3 regions of the Achromobacter sp. MUI-25009338 genome follow, and region 3 is predicted to be linked to each of the others. Evidence: predicted binding sites of a transcription regulator. Region 3 holds the regulator's gene; each other region holds the start of a gene.
The links. The regulator HrcA, encoded in region 3, represses chaperone genes, less so after heat shock. The targets are predictions, from matches to a motif close to TTAGCACTCNNNNNNNNNGAGTGCTAA.

Region 1 (5,223 bases), 2.0 Mb from region 3:
CTGCCTTCAGCGCTGGTCAGCCGCGTCGAGTCCGCAGGCAGAAAAAGCAGCGGCGGCAGCCTGCCCGGGGCCGCAGCCCTGGGATTCCTGTCGGCGCTGCTCGTCGGGCCTTGCATGACGGCGCCATTGGCCGGGGCGCTGCTGTACATCGGACAGACAGGCAGCGCGCTGCAGGGGGGAATCGCCTTGTTTGCCCTGGGAATGGGCATGGGCCTGCCCCTGTTGGCGATCACGGTGTTCGGCGCCCGCGCGCTCCCCAAGCCCGGAGCATGGATGGACCGCGTCAAAGTGGCATTCGGCTATGTCATGCTGGGAATGGCCGCGCTGATGCTGGACCGCTTCGTGCCGGCCACCATCGGTCTCGTGATCTGGGCAATTTGGGGGCTGTCCGTCACCCTCGGTCTATTGGCGTGGGCGAACGCCGTGGCGGCCCGGCACCGCCTGCTGTGGACCCTCCGGACAACGGCGGCGGTATCCGGCCTGTGGTCGATTCTCATGCTGGTCGGCGGCGCGTCCGGCGGAACCTCAACCCTTCAGCCGCTGAATCATTTACGCGGCCTGCCGGAGAATTCCGCCGCCGGAAATTCCAGGCCAGCATACGTTGCCGCCAAGTCGGTCGCCGATGTGGACAGGCTGTTGGCCCAGGCCGGCGAGCAAGGCAAATGGACCCTGATCGACTTCTATGCCGACTGGTGCATCAGTTGCCACGTGATCGAGCGCAACGTCTTCGGCGACCCGACCGTGGCGGCCAGGCTCGGGCGCATGCAGGTCGTACGCCCAGACGTCACGCATAACGACGCAACCGACCAGGCATTGCTCAAGCATTGGAAAGTGCTGGGGCCGCCCACGCTCATTCTCATAGGGCCCGACGGCAACGAGCGTCGGGAACTGCGCATGATCGGCGAGATCGACGCGGATCGGTTCCTGGCCCACTTGGACCGGGCGGGCGCGCCATGATCGGCCTGGGACCGTTTTCGATTCACCTGGTGGCGATCGCCATTGGCGCGATCGTTTCCCTGGGGGTAGCAAGCGCCCTGGCGCGCAGGCTTGCGCAGCGCCCGTCCGGATCGGCAGGCTGGGCGCTGCTGGATGCGTTTTTCTGGGGGCTGCTCGCGGCGCGATTCGGATACATCGTCCGAAACTGGGAGGACTACGCAACGACGCCCAAGGCGGTTCTGGCCATCGGGGACGGCGGATTCACCTGGTGGGTTGGCTTGTTCGCCGCGGCGATTGCCCTGTGGTTGAAAACCCGTTCGGCGCCCGCGCTGCGCAAGCCGGCATTTGGCGGCATGCTGGCCGGGATAGCCATCTGGCTGGCTGCGATGGGCGCGGTGGATTCGATGTATCGCCACGCCCCGCCCCTGCCCGATTCCTCGCTGATGACGATGGCAAACGAACCCATTTCTCTGAAGGCGTATACGGGCCGGCCTGTCGTTCTCAACCTGTGGGCCAGCTGGTGTCCTCCGTGCAGGCGCGAAATGCCCGTTTTCGAGATGGCGCAAAAGACCTACCCCGACATTGCCTTCGTCGCCGTCAACCAGGGCGAGTCCCAGCAACAGGTGAAAGCGTTCATCGAACATAACGGCCTGACGCTGGACCACGTCCTCTTGGACCCGTTCTCGACAATCACGCGAACCATGAGCGCCCGCGGCCTTCCCACCACTTTGTTCTTCGACCCCGAGGGAAGGATGGTGGACTCGCACGTCGGCGAACTGACATCCGCGACGCTCAGAGACAAGCTATCCCGCCATGACTTCATCAACAGAAAGGAGGACTGATATGCGCACCAAGCCTTTGGCGCGTCCGCTCGTCGCCGCGGCCTGTGCCGCACTGCTGGCCGCGCCGGTCCATGCCGGGGAACCGGCCCGGCCGCCCGTGCTCAAGGCCTTGGAAACCCAGGGACTTACCGTTATTCAGGAATTCAACGTGGCGGACGGACTGCGCGGTTTCGCCGGCGCCATCCAGGAACGCCCCGTCGCCATTTATGTCACCCCGGATGGCACGGCGATCGTCGGCACGCGAGTGGACGTGGAGGGCCGCCCCATTGACGCAGCCACGCTCCAAGACCTGGTGGCCAAGCCAATGGGAAAGAAAGTCTGGTCGCAGCTGAGCGAATCCTCCTGGGTGCTGGACGGCCGCTCCGAAGCGCCGCGCATCGTCTACACGTTTTCGGACGCCAACTGCCCCTATTGCCACCAGTTCTGGGAGGCGTCGCGCCCCTGGGTTGAGGCCGGCAAAGTGCAGCTCCGGCACATACTCGTGGGGGTCATCCGCGACGACAGCCCCGCCAAGGCGGCAGCGATACTGCGGGCTCCGGACCCCTCGGCCGCCCTGCAGAAGAATGAGCAGCGCTTCGACCAGGGCGGCATCGAGCCCGCCTCCGAAGTTCCTGATGACGTACTGGAAGTGCTGGCGCGCAACCAGATGCTGATGGTGTCGACGGGCTTCCGGGGAACGCCGGGAATCGTCGTACGCGAGGAAGACGGCACCGTGAAAAAGTTCAGGGGCATGCCCCAGGGCGATCAGTTGAACGAAGTACTGGGGCCTCGTTGACCTGCTGACAACTAGACCAATAGCGAGACCCATATGGAACCGGAACTGAAAGTCATCCTGCACGCCCCCTCGCCGGCTGCCCTTCAACGGGCACGAAACAACGCACTGAACTTGAGAAATGGCATGCCTGCCGCCGAAGTGCGCATCATCGCCAATGCGCAGGCTGTCGAAGCCGCGTTGGACGTGGCGCATGAGCGCCTGGATGCCTCGACGTGGATCTGCCCCGTCAGTCTGGAACGACTGGGCAGGGGCAACAGGGAACCACTGCAAGTCCTGGGTGGCCCGGCTGTTCTTGAGATCGCAAGAATGCAAGCGGCGGGATGGGTGTACATACGCGCTTGAATACGCCTACGGCCCGGAGGAGACATCCGGCCACAGCTTTCGCTTACGCTGCATTTGACCGGCTTGGAACAGTCTCGAATTGAACGGGCTGCGGCGCCCGCCCCCTTCGCCCAAAATGTAACAACCGCCCCCGCCCCCCTTGAAGCCCCGGACATCATCCCTATAATTAGCACTCGACACCGGTGAGTGCTAACAACATTCCCGGGCTCAACTGAACATTCTCTTCTTCTTTTTGTAACAGGAGTTCCACATGGCCTTGCGTCCCCTGGGCGATCGCGTGATCGTCAAACGCCTCGAAAACGAGCGCAAGACTGCCTCGGGCATCGTCATCCCCGACAGCGCCGCCGAAAAGCCTGACCAAGGTGAAGTCGTGGCCGTCGGCCCCGGCAAGAAGACCGAAGACGGCAAGATCCTGCCCGTCGACCTGAAGGCTGGCGACAAGGTTCTGTTCGGCAAGTACGCCGGCCAGTCCGTGAAGGTTGACGGCGAAGAGCTGCTCGTCATCCGCGAGGACGAAATCCTCGCCGTGGTCCAGTAAACCCTGCCTCAAACGAATTTTCGAAGGAAGCTAAGAAATGGCTGCCAAGCAAGTATTGTTCGGTGACGACGCCCGCGTGCGCATCGTCCGCGGCGTGAATGTTCTCGCCAACGCTGTTAAAACCACCCTCGGCCCCAAGGGTCGCAACGTCGTGCTGGAGCGCTCGTTCGGCGCCCCGACGGTGACCAAGGACGGCGTGTCCGTGGCCAAGGAAATCGAACTGAAGGACAAGTTCGAGAACATCGGCGCCCAGCTGGTCAAGGACGTCGCCTCGAAGACCTCCGACAACGCCGGTGACGGCACCACCACCGCCACCGTGCTGGCCCAGGCCATCGTTCAGGAAGGCCTGAAGTACGTTGCCGCCGGTTTCAACCCGATCGACCTGAAGCGCGGCATCGACAAGGCCGTCGCCGCCGCCGTCGCCGAGCTGAAGAAGCAATCCAAGCCGGTCACGACCAGCAAGGAAATCGCCCAGGTCGGCTCGATCTCGGCCAACAGCGACACCTCCATCGGCCAGATCATCGCTGACGCGATGGACAAGGTCGGCAAGGAAGGCGTCATCACCGTCGAAGACGGCAAGTCGCTGGAAAACGAGCTGGACGTCGTCGAAGGCATGCAATTCGACCGCGGCTACCTGTCGCCCTACTTCATCAACAACCCGGACAAGCAAGTCGCCGCTCTGGAAGATCCGTTCGTTCTGATTTTCGACAAGAAGATCAGCAACATCCGTGACCTGCTGCCGGTGCTGGAACAAGTCGCCAAGTCGAGCCGTCCGCTGCTGATCATCGCCGAAGACGTCGAAGGCGAAGCCCTGGCCACCCTGGTCGTGAACAACATCCGTGGCATCCTGAAGACCACCGCCGTCAAGGCGCCGGGCTTCGGCGACCGCCGCAAGGCCATGCTGGAAGACATCGCCATCCTGACGGGCGGCACGGTGATCTCCGAAGAAACCGGCATGTCGCTGGAAAAGGCCACGCTGGCCGAGCTGGGCCAGGCCAAGCGCATCGAAGTGGGCAAGGAAAACACGACCATTATCGACGGCGCTGGCGACAGCAAGTCGATCGAAGCTCGCGTCAAGCAGATCCGCGTCCAGATCGAAGAAGCCACGTCCGACTACGACCGTGAAAAGCTGCAGGAACGCGTGGCCAAGCTGGCCGGCGGCGTTGCCGTGATTCGCGTTGGCGCTGCCACCGAAGTCGAAATGAAGGAAAAGAAGGCCCGCGTCGAAGACGCCCTGCACGCCACCCGCGCTGCAGTGGAAGAAGGCGTGGTGGCTGGCGGCGGCGTTGCGCTGCTGCGCGCCAAGCAGGCCATCGCCGACCTGAAGGGCGACACCGCTGACCAGAACGCCGGCATCAAGCTGATCCTGCGCGCCGTCGAAGAGCCGCTGCGCACGATCGTCACCAACGCCGGCGAAGAAGCCAGCGTGGTGGTCAACACCGTGCTCAACGGCAAGGGCAACTACGGCTACAACGCCGCGACCGGCGAGTACACCGACCTGGTCGAGCAAGGCGTGCTGGATCCCACCAAGGTGACCCGCACCGCCCTGCAGAACGCCGCCTCCGTCGCCAGCCTGCTGCTGACGGCCGAAGCCGCCGTGGTCGAACTGGCCGAAGACAAGCCCGCTGCTCCGGCCATGCCCGGCGGCATGGGCGGCATGGGCGGCATGGACTTCTAAGTCCCGCCATCCGGCCTCCCCGGCTTCGGCCGGGGATTGCAGTACCCCGAAAAACCCCCGGTCCTTCGCCCCGGGGGTTTTTCTTTTTTGCGCGCGCCCCAGGCGCGGACAC
Region 2 (5,223 bases), 1.2 Mb from region 3:
TGCTATGCGTCCCCGATAATTTTGGATATCTAGGCCGATCGTATCCGCAATCCGGTGTTGCGCAATCGCAATGGCGAGCGCCGCGACGCGCCCCGGGGCGCGTCATGCATGCAGGAAAACGGGGAAAGGAATCCGCCCGGGACGGGGCGGATCAGGAATTGGACGTGGAAGAGGAAGGTTCGGCGTCGGCCGGCGCGGCTGCGGCCGGCTTCTTGCGCGGGCGTCCGCGCTGGCCCGGGGCCACGCGCCGGCTGGCGGTGTGGGCCAGGCTGGCGATGAAGGCGGGGCCGCCCAGCGCCCACTGGCCGGAAACCGCCTGGTCGATGCGCTGGCTTTCCTCGCGCGACAGGCCGTCCTGCAGGCGCTTGCGGTAATTGGCCTGGCGGTCGAACGGCGTGTTGCCGCAGGCCCAGTAATCGGCGTGGTCCGACTGCCATTGGGCGGGGGCGGCCGTGGTGTTGCCGGTGTGGCTGGAGGCCGAGGACCAGGGCCAGGAGTCCGGGTCCTGCGAGGCGCCGCTGCGCACGGGATAGGTTTCCAGCCAGACCAGGGCCGGCAGCACCCAGGCGCCCGGTTCCAGCAGGGCCGAGCGGTAGCGGCCGGCGAATACGCGCCCGCCGCGCAGCCGCGCCGCCAGGTTGCGGCCCAGCGTCTGCATGAGCCGCGGCAGGCCTTCTTCGTCGGCCGGCGTGGCCAGCAGCAGGATGCGGTCGTTGGCGAGCAGCCAGCCATGAACCGAGACCCGATGGCGCTGGGCGGATTCGCCCAGCCACGTGGCCAGCTGGTTCAGGATGTCGGCCGGCGCGGGTTGAGACGGCGCCGCCAGCGGCTGGATGAAATTGGCCTGCACCAATTGGGGCAGCCCAGGGGCGTACAGACGGGGCAGACGGGCCATAGTGTCAGGACTTGCGTATCCGGAAGAACGGGTTGTCTTCTCTCACGGTATATAAATAGTGCCACGGTAGGCGGCGGTCAAGTCCCGTGATCGCGATATGGGCAAGGATCCGTCATTTTTTTCGTCGTCCGTACCCGAATACGTGCAGGTTAACATTCGGCGACGGAACGTCGTACCGTGGATATACCCTAACCCGCGGGCGTTTTTTCATCCCCTACGACTGGAGCAGATCTATGGCCGTGGCCCTCGAACTCATCTCGCAGCACCGCTGTTTCGGCGGCTGGCAGCGCTATTACCGCCACGAATCCGCGCAGATCGGCCTGCCCATGCGGTTCTCGGTCTATCTGCCGCCCCAGGCCGAGCAAGGCCCGGTACCCGTCCTGTTCTACCTGGCCGGGCTGACCTGCACCGAAGAGACTTTCATGATCAAGGCCGGCGCCCAGCGCCTGGCGGCGGAGCTGGGCGTCATGCTGGTGGCCCCGGACACCAGCCCGCGCGGGGCCAACGTGCCGGGCGAGGACGAAAACTGGGACCTGGGCACCGGCGCGGGCTTTTACGTGGACGCCACCACGCCGGCCTGGCGCACGCACTACCGCATGTACAGCTACGTGACCGAAGAACTGCATGCCATCGTCACCGGCGGCGCGCTGCCGGGCGACGCATCGCGCACCGGGATCTTCGGCCATTCCATGGGCGGCCACGGCGCGCTGGTGCTGGCGCTGCGCAACCCCGCCAAATTCCGCTCGGTGTCGGCCTTCGCGCCCATCGCCGCGCCCAGCCTGTGCCCGTGGGGCAAGAAGGCCTTCGGCGCCTACCTGGGCGCCGACGTCCAGGACTGGGCCGCCTACGACGCGTCGGCGCTGATGCGCCAGGCCCGCCAGCCGTTTCCCGGGGGCATTCTGATCGACCAGGGAGAATCGGACCAGTTTCTGGCGGAACAGTTGTATCCCGAGGTATTCGAGCAGGCCTGCGCCGCCGCCGGCCAGCCGTTGACCCTGCGTCGCCACGAGAGCTACGACCACGGCTATTACTTCATCTCGACGTTTATCGAGGATCACATCCGGTTTCACGTCGAGCGGCTTGGAAAACCCGCGGCCTGAGGCCGCTTCTATACTGGCCGGCCACCGCCCGCGGCGGTTCTTACCTAATCGGGAACGGCTGATTTGATCAACGGAATCGCTCCTTTCGTCTGGATACTGCTGGGCGCCATCGTCGTCCTGCTGCCGGGCATCGTCATGCTGCTGGGCAAGGGCGGCCCACGCGACGAGCGCGGCCGCAAAATGTTCCAGCTCCGGCCGGTGCGCCGCCTGTTCGGGCTGATGCTGGTGCTGCTGGGCTGCGTGTCCGGCCTGCTGGCCCTGTCGCTGGTGCAGTTCTTCCGCCTGACCACCGACGAGCCGGTGGCCCGCGTGGAGATCCGCCAGCTGGCCGAGGGCCAGTTCCAGGTGGACGCCAGCGCGCCGGCCATCGGCAGCCGCCAGTACGTGCTGTACGGCGACCAGTGGCAGATCGACGCGCGGGTGGTGCGCTGGAAGGTGCCGGCGCTGATGGCGGGCGTGCCGCCGCTGTACCGCCTGGAGCGGCTGTCCGGCCGCTACAGCGACGCGGCCCGCGAGGCCTCGGCCACCCGTTCGGTGCATCCGCTGGACGACTGGCCCGCGCCCGACCTCGGTTCGCTGAAGAAAAACTTCCCGAACTGGTTCCCCTTCGTCGATGTCCAATTCGGCAGCGGCGCCTACATGCCCCTGTTCGACGGCGCCCGCTACCAGGTCTTCCTGGACCCGCGCGGGGCGCTGTTCATCCGCCCCGACGGCCAGGCTACGGTCGACGGCCTCAAGCGCCTGGGCTGGTAGTGTGAACACCCACGCTGCGCCGCCTTGGGGCGGCCCGGCGGCGGCGCGGCCATTCTTGCGCTGGCTCGAACTTCTCGGGCCAAAAAAATTGGGGGCGAATCATGTGTGGTGGAACTTTGATGCGCCGCAATAGTCGAATTAGCACTCCCTTTACTAGAGTGCTAACATCGAATTCATGTCGTCATCCTTAAGCCTTCCGGAGACTCCCGTTATGAAACAACCCAGTACCTCGTTGGCCACTTCCGGCAACGCCCTGGCGTTGGCCATCGGCAATCCGGGCGCGCTCGGCACGATCGACGCATACATTTCCGCGGTGAATCGCCTGCCGGTGCTGTCGGCTGAACGAGAAACCGAGCTGGGACGCCGCCTGCGCGACCAGGAAGACCTGGGCGCGGCGCGCGAGTTGATCCTGTCGCACCTGCGCCTGGTGGTGTCCGTGGCCCGCCAGTACCTGGGCTACGGCCTGCCCCACGCCGACCTGATCCAGGAAGGCAACGTCGGCCTGATGAAGGCCGTCAAACGTTTCGACCCCGAGCGCGGCGTGCGCCTGGTGTCGTTCGCCGTGCACTGGATCAAGGCGGAAATCCACGAATACATCATCCGCAACTGGCGCCTGGTCAAGGTGGCCACCACCAAGGCCCAGCGCAAGCTGTTCTTCAACCTGCGCAGCATGCGGCCCGACGGCCAGACGCTGGACCCCGAGCAGGTCGATCACATCGCGCGCGAGCTGAACGTGCGCCGCGAAGACGTGAGCGAAATGGAAGTGCGCCTGTCCGGGCGCGACATGTCGCTGGAAAACCAGGACGACGACGATGAGAGCTACGCGCCCATCGCCTATCTGTCCGACGACGGCCGCCAGGAACCCACGCGGGTCCTGGAGCGCGCCGCGCGCGACCGGCTGCAGGGCAGCGGGCTGAGCGACGCGCTGGAAGCGCTGGACCCGCGTTCGCGCCGCATCGTCGAGGCGCGCTGGCTGCAGGACGACGGCGGCGCCACGCTGCACGAACTGGCCCAGGAATTCGGCGTCTCAGCCGAGCGCATCCGCCAGATCGAGGCCGCCGCCCTCAAGAAAATGCGCGGCAATCTCCAGGCCTGACACGCCTGCCGCACGCCCATGCAAAAGGCCGCTTTCGAGCGGCCTTTGTCTTTGGCGGCGCGCCTGGCGGCCGTTACATGAATTGATACAAATTCACCCGGAATTTTTGCGCCGCGCCAGAAACTTAATGCGGGCCGCGCCGACTAACTTCATGTAGACCGCGAACTCCGGTTGGCTGTCTAGTCGTCCGTCTCGGCTTCTCCTCTTTCCCCTCCCCTATGAGACGGATGTTTGCGGGGCACCAATAATCTATGATTGGTGCCCCGTTTTTTATGCCTAGGCCGCCTGCACCTTGTCCGACGCCGCCAGCGCCGGACGCCACAACGCGTCCTGCACCCGCCGCACGCCGGTCGCCAGCGATCCGTCCTGGTACAGCTTGATCCAGCGATACCCCGGCGCCATGTTGTCCACCACGTGCTGCCCGTCGCGGATGCTGAACTGGAAGCACGTGGACGGCGTGGCCAGCATGCGCAGGTTATGGCGGCGGCGGTCGAAGTCGTGGTGCACGTGTCCCCACAGCAGCACGCGGGCCTGCGGCCAGCGGGCCAGCAGCTTGAACAGCGCCTGCGGGTTGTCGATCATCATCGTGTCGTGCCAGTGGCTGTCGATCTGCATGGGGTTGTGGTGCATCGCGACCAGCGTGTGGCGCCCGGGCGCTTCGGCCAGGGCGGCCTCCAGCAGATCCAGCTGGCTGGCGGGCAGGTGGCCCGCGTCGGAGCCGGGCACCGTGGTGTCCAGCGTCACGACGCGCCAGGCGCCCACGTCGGTGACCGGCTCGGACCACTGCGCCAGTTCCTCGCGCATCACGGCAGGCAGGTCATGGTTGCCCGGCAGGCAGCGGATGGTGGCGCGGTCCAGCGCCGGCGCCTCGGACAGGATGGAGGCAAAGCGGCGGTAGGCCGCCGCCGCGCCGTCCTGGGACAGGTCACCGGTGGCCAGCAGCAGGTCGGGATGGCGGCCGTCGGCCTCGATCTGGCGCAGCACGGCGCGCAGGCTGGCGTCGGTGTCGACGCCCAGCATCACGGTGCCGGGCTCGCCGAACAGGTGGCTGTCGGTGAGCTGGACCAGCATGGCGGGCGCGTCGTCGCGCCGGGTCAGGGCATGGATGCGGGCCAAGTGCCGCTCCTGAAAAGTTGAAGCGATTCCACATTACCCAAAAAACGCGTCGCCACGCGTATCGCGCTTGCGTATTGGGGTAACCAAACGTGCATTCTCTACGATTCTCTACAGTTCGCCGCCCGGACTTGGGGAAAAAAGCCGCTATTCTTGTGAAATTTCTCCCTAGCCTCAGACGCGGCGCTATCCATGGATGTCGGTTTTCTCGTATTCGGCCTGGCCGGTTTGCTCACGCTGGTCTGCTTCATGCCGCCTTTGGCCGG
Region 3 (5,223 bases):
GCATCTCGCGCGCATGTTCGCGCGTGGTGGCGGTGAGCTTGATGCCGCCCAGCATCCGGGCGATTTCCTCGACGCGGGCCGACGGGTCCAGCTCTTCGATGCTGGAGCGCGTCGTGCCGCGCGATTCGGCCTTGCTGACCAGGAACTGGTTGTTGGCGCAGGCCGCGACCTGCGGCAGGTGGGTCACGCACAGCACCTGGTGGCGTTCGCCGAGTTCGCGCAGCAGCTTGCCCACGACTTCGGCGACCGCGCCGCCCACGCCGCTGTCGACTTCGTCGAAGATCAGCGTGGGCACGCGCGCGGCGCGGCTGGCGATGACCGACAGCGCCAGCGAGATGCGCGACAGTTCGCCGCCCGAGGCCACCTTGGCCAGGGCGCGCGGGGTGGTGCCGGCATGGCCGGCCACCAGGAATTCGACCTGCTCGTTGCCGTGGGCGGAGGGCGCGGCGGGCGCCAGCGTGGGCTCGAACCGGCCGCCCTGCATGGCCAGCGTCTGCATGGCCTGGGTGACCAGCTTGCCGAGATCGCGGGCGGTCTTGCGGCGGGCCGTGGTGAGCTTGGCGGCGGCGGCGTCGTACTGGGCCTGGGCGGCCTGCGCTTGCGCCCGCAGCGCCTCGACGTCGCCGGCGGCCTGCAGGGCCGCGAGCTGGGCGTGCAGGCTTTCGCGCAGTTCGCACAGGGCGTCGGGCTCGGTGCGGAACTTGCGGGCGGTCTCGAACACCAGGCCCAGGCGGCTTTCCACGGCGCTAAGGCGTTGCGGATCGAGATCGACGCGGCTGACGTAGTTGTTCAGGTCGGAGACGGCCTCGCTGATCGCGATGCGCGCGGATTCGAGTTCGTCGTACACCCCTTGCAGCCCGGGGTCGTGGCGCAGCATCTGCTGGATGCGCTGGTTGGCCTGGGTGACCCGGTGGTGCGCCGAATCGCCTTCGCCGTCCAGGGCTTCGAGAATCTGGCTGGCGCCGTCGAGCAGCGATTGCGCGTGCGACAGGCGCGTGTGCTCGGTCTGCAGCGCGTCCCATTCGTCCGGGCCGAGGGCCAGCTGGTCGAGTTCGTCCACCTGCCATTGCAGGCGGTCGCGTTCGGTCGCCAGGCTGGCGGCGTCTTTTTCGGCGGATTCCAGCTGGCGCGCCAGCGCGCGCCATTGCTTCCAGGCCTGCGACACGGCCTGGCGCAGCTCGCCATGGCCGCCGTGGGCGTCGAGCAGGTCGCGCTGCGCGTCGGCGCGCATCAGGCTCTGGTGCGCGTGCTGGCCGTGGATGTCGACCAGGCTGTCGCCCAGTTCGCGCAACTGCGCGACGGTGGCGGGCGTGCCGTTGATGTAGGCGCGGCTGCGCCCCTGGGCGTCGATCACGCGGCGCAAGGCGAGTTCGTCGTCGGCGTCGATCTCGCGTTCTTCGAGCCAGGCGTGCAGCGTCTTGGGCGTGTCGAAGACGGCGGTGATGTCGGCGCGCGCCGCGCCTTCGCGCAGCATGCTGGCGTCGCCGCGCTCGCCCAGCGCCAGCGCCAGCGCGTCCACCAGGATGGACTTGCCTGCGCCGGTCTCGCCGGAGAAGACGGTGAAGCCGGGGCCGAAATGGATCTCGGTCTGTTCGACGATGACGAAGTCGCGGATGTGCAGGGTGCGCAGCATGTCGGGGCGCTTACTACTCTACGTTGTCGGTGGCCTGGGGCATCAGGTTCCAGTGCAGCTTGCGGCGCAGCGTGGAGAAGAAGCTGTAGCCTTCCGGATGCACGAAGCGGATGACGTAAGGGGCGCGCTGCACGACGATGCGGTCGCCCGGCTGCAGGTCGGACCAGGTCTGCATGTCGAAATGCACGCTGGCGCCGACCTCCACGCGGCCCATGGCCGTGAGCGTCATGTTGAGCACGCCCGTGTCGGGAATCACGATGGGGCGGTTCGACAGCGTCTGCGGGGCCACGGGCACCAGCACCATGGCGTTCATGCCGGGGTGCAGGATGGGGCCGTTGGCCGACAGCGCGTAGGCGGTCGAGCCGGTAGGGGTGGCGATGATGAGGCCGTCGGCGCGCTGCGTGTACATGAATGCGCCGTCGAGTTCGACCCGGACCTCGATCATGCCGCCGCGCCCGGCGCGGTTCAGAACCACGTCGTTCAGGGCGGTGGCGGAATACATCTGCTGGTCGCCGCGCCACACGCTGCCTTGCAGCAGCGTGCGTTCCTCGATCTGGAAGCTGCCTTCGAGCACGCGCGCCAGCGCGCCGTGCGCGTCCTGCAGCGCGATGTCGGTGATGAAGCCCAGGCGGCCGTGGTTGATGCCGATCAGCGGCACGCCGTAGGGCGCCAGGTGGCGGCCCGCGCCCAGCACGGTGCCGTCGCCGCCCATGACGACGGCCAGCGAGGCGGTCTGGCCGATTTCCTCGAGCGTGGCCACGGGGTATTCGGTCAGCCCGGTATTGCGCGCCGTGTCGGCGTCGATGAGCACATGCCGGCCGGCCTGCGCCAGCGCGTGGGCGAGGGCTCTCAGCGGTGTGTCCAGGCCGGTGTCCTGGTATCTGCCGATCAGGGCGACGGTAGGAAAGTGCATGGCTGCTTGCGTATCCAGAAAGGGCGGGCGCGGGCCGAAATCCGCCCGGAATGTGCTATTAAGCCGATTATATGGGGCCGCATATTGGCTTGCGGGACAAAAATCGCCTCAATCGGAAAAGTTTCCCTAAAATACCTGTTATGGATGACCGTGCACGCGCCCTACTGAAGGCGTTGATCGAACGCTATATCGCCGATGGGCAGCCAGTCGGCTCGCGGACGCTATCGAAAGTATTCGATCTGTCTCCGGCCACGATCCGCAACGTCATGGCGGACCTCGAAGAACTGGGCCTGATCCACAGCCCGCATACCTCCGCCGGCCGCGTGCCCACGCCGCGGGGCTATCGCATGTTCGTCGATTCGCTGCTGGCGGTGCAGTCCTACCAGCTCGAGCCCCACAACATGGGCGAGATGCTGGCGGCGGCCGAACCCACCCGCGCCGTCAACGCCGCGGCGGCGCTGCTGTCGAACCTCACCCAGTTCGCCGGGGTGGTGCTCACGCCCAAGCGTGCGCAGGTGTTCCGCCAGATCGAATTCATCCGCCTGTCCGACAAGCGCGTGCTGCTCATCATCGTCACGCCCGACGGCGACGTCCAGAACCGCATCCTGTTCGTCCAGCGCGATTACTCCGAGACGGAATTGCTGGAAGCCGGCAATTTCTTCAACATGCATTTCGCCGGCAAGTCCTTCAACGTGGTGCGCCAGACCCTGTCGACCGAGCTGGCCCAGCTGCGCGAAGACATTTCGCGCCTGATGCAGGCCGCCGTCGAGGCCAGCGCCGAGGCGGCCGAGGACGGCGACGCCATGGTGATCTCCGGCGAGCGCAAGCTGCTCGACGTGACCGACATCGCCTCCGACATGGACCGGCTGCGCAAGATGTTCTCGCTGTTCGAGAAAAAAACCGACCTGCTGCAGCTGCTGGACGTCTCCAGCCGCGCGCAGGGCGTGCAGATCTACATCGGCGGCGATTCGCAGCTGGTGCCCATGGAGGAAGTGTCCGTCATCACCGCGCCCTACGGGGTCGACGGCAAGGTGGTGGGCACGCTGGGCGTGATCGGCCCGACCCGCATGGCGTACGAGCGCGTCATTCCCATCGTGGACATCACGGCGCGCCTGTTGTCCAACGCCCTCAGCCACAACCAGTAGGCCCATTCAAAACGACATCCTCCTTGCGGAGGAAGGGGAGTGTTTGTGTTTCTTCGCCTGTTCAAATACTTGTGGCCTGAACGGTATCTGCCCGAGCCCGAGCAGGACGACCCCTTCGACGAAGATCCGCCGCCGCGCGGGGCCGGGCGGGTCGGCGTGCTGCTGGTGAACCTGGGCACGCCCGATACGCCGGGCAGGAAGGACATCCGCAAGTACCTGGGTGAATTCCTGTCCGATCCGCGCGTGATCGAGATTCCCCGCTACCTCTGGAAGCCGATACTGCACGGGCTGGTGCTGACCATGCGGCCCAAGAAGCTGGAGCCGCGCTACGCCGGCGTCTGGCTGCGGGAAGGTTCGCCGCTGATGGTGTACAGCCGGCGCCAGGCCGACGGCGTGCGCGCCGCCCTGCGGGCCGCGGGCGTCGACGCCGTGGTCGAGCTGGGCATGCGCTACGGCAATCCTTCCATCCCGGACGCCATCGCGCGCCTGCGCGCCCAGGGCTGCGAGCGCATCCTGACCGTTCCGCTCTATCCGCAATACGCGGCCAGCACCACGGCCACGGCGGTGGACGCGGTAACCCGGCATGCCGGCCGGCTGCGCGACCAGCCGGAGCTGCGCTTCATCAAGCGCTTCCACGAAGAGCCGGCCTACCTGGACGCGCTGGCCGGCCATATCGAACGCTATTGGCAGGAGCACGGCAAGCCCCAGAAGCTGGTCATGAGCTTTCACGGCCTGCCGCGCTATTCGATCGAGCTGGGCGACCCTTACTACCGCGACTGCATGGAAACCGCGCGCCTGCTGTGCCAGCGATTGTCGCTGCCGCGCGCCCAGATCGAGGTGACTTTCCAGAGCCGTTTCGGCTCGGCCCGCTGGCTCGAACCCTATACGGAACCGACCCTCAAGGCGCTGGCCGCCTCGGGTACGACGGAGGTCGATGTGGTGTGCCCGGGTTTTGTGGCAGACTGTCTGGAAACCCTGGAAGAGATCAGCCTGGAATGCCGCGACGCCTTCATGGCGGCGGGCGGCAAGCGCTTCCGCTACATTTCCGCGCTCAACGACGATCCGGCCTGGATCGCGGGGCTGGCCGGCCTGGTGGAACGGCACTTGCAGGGATGGCTCACGCAGTCCACCGACTTGAAGGAGAAGGCGCATGCACCATGATCCCAAGACTGGCAAGACGGTAAAAAAGGGGACGGTTAGCACTCCCGTAGACGAGGATCAGGTCGAGCACGAACTCGACGAGGCGCTTGCGGAGACCTTTCCGGCCAGCGATCCCATTGCGGTCAACCCCGAGCCCGACGATGAAGAAGAGCGCATGGACCGCGCGCTCAAGGAGAGTTTCCCGGCCAGCGATCCGGCCGCGCCGGCGCAGCCTCCCAAGAAATAGCGGGGAGGCGTCGGGGAATATTTCGTTTTCCCGGGCTTGAAATAGGGGTATTGGCCCCCATTCATGTCTGCGAAAGCCATTCTTTTTGGAGGATTCCCCATGACGGCACCCCACGAGCCTGCGGACCAGGCGCCCGAGATCGGCC

Region 1: a site for HrcA is predicted at 3,062-3,088, ahead of groES (co-chaperone GroES). Genes of this name have one in related genera too.
Region 2: a site for HrcA is predicted at 2,887-2,913, ahead of rpoH (RNA polymerase sigma factor RpoH). Genes of this name have one in related genera too.

What each region holds. Positions count from the first base shown of each region.
Region 1 covers NZ_CM170627.1:958,522-963,744, reverse strand. Annotated here, with positions in the region: gene dsbD (protein-disulfide reductase DsbD) at 1-957, shown strand, start outside; gene AC1IQ6_RS04410 (prolipoprotein diacylglyceryl transferase family protein) at 954-1,778, shown strand; gene dsbG (thiol:disulfide interchange protein DsbG) at 1,780-2,553, shown strand; gene AC1IQ6_RS04400 (hypothetical protein) at 2,587-2,895, shown strand; gene groES (co-chaperone GroES) at 3,146-3,433, shown strand; gene groL (chaperonin GroEL) at 3,471-5,111, shown strand.
Region 2 covers NZ_CM170627.1:189,263-194,485, forward strand. Annotated here, with positions in the region: gene AC1IQ6_RS00890 (hypothetical protein) at 152-895, opposite strand; gene fghA (S-formylglutathione hydrolase) at 1,129-1,995, shown strand; gene AC1IQ6_RS00900 (hypothetical protein) at 2,059-2,748, shown strand; gene rpoH (RNA polymerase sigma factor RpoH) at 2,960-3,844, shown strand; gene AC1IQ6_RS00910 (phosphodiesterase) at 4,121-4,915, opposite strand; gene AC1IQ6_RS00915 (cation:proton antiporter) at 5,150-5,223, shown strand, end outside.
Region 3 covers NZ_CM170627.1:4,798,870-4,804,092, reverse strand. Annotated here, with positions in the region: gene recN (DNA repair protein RecN) at 1-1,633, opposite strand, end outside; gene AC1IQ6_RS22685 (NAD kinase) at 1,647-2,546, opposite strand; gene hrcA (heat-inducible transcriptional repressor HrcA) at 2,687-3,691, shown strand; gene hemH (ferrochelatase) at 3,737-4,852, shown strand; gene AC1IQ6_RS22670 (hypothetical protein) at 4,842-5,078, shown strand; gene grpE (nucleotide exchange factor GrpE) at 5,178-5,223, shown strand, end outside.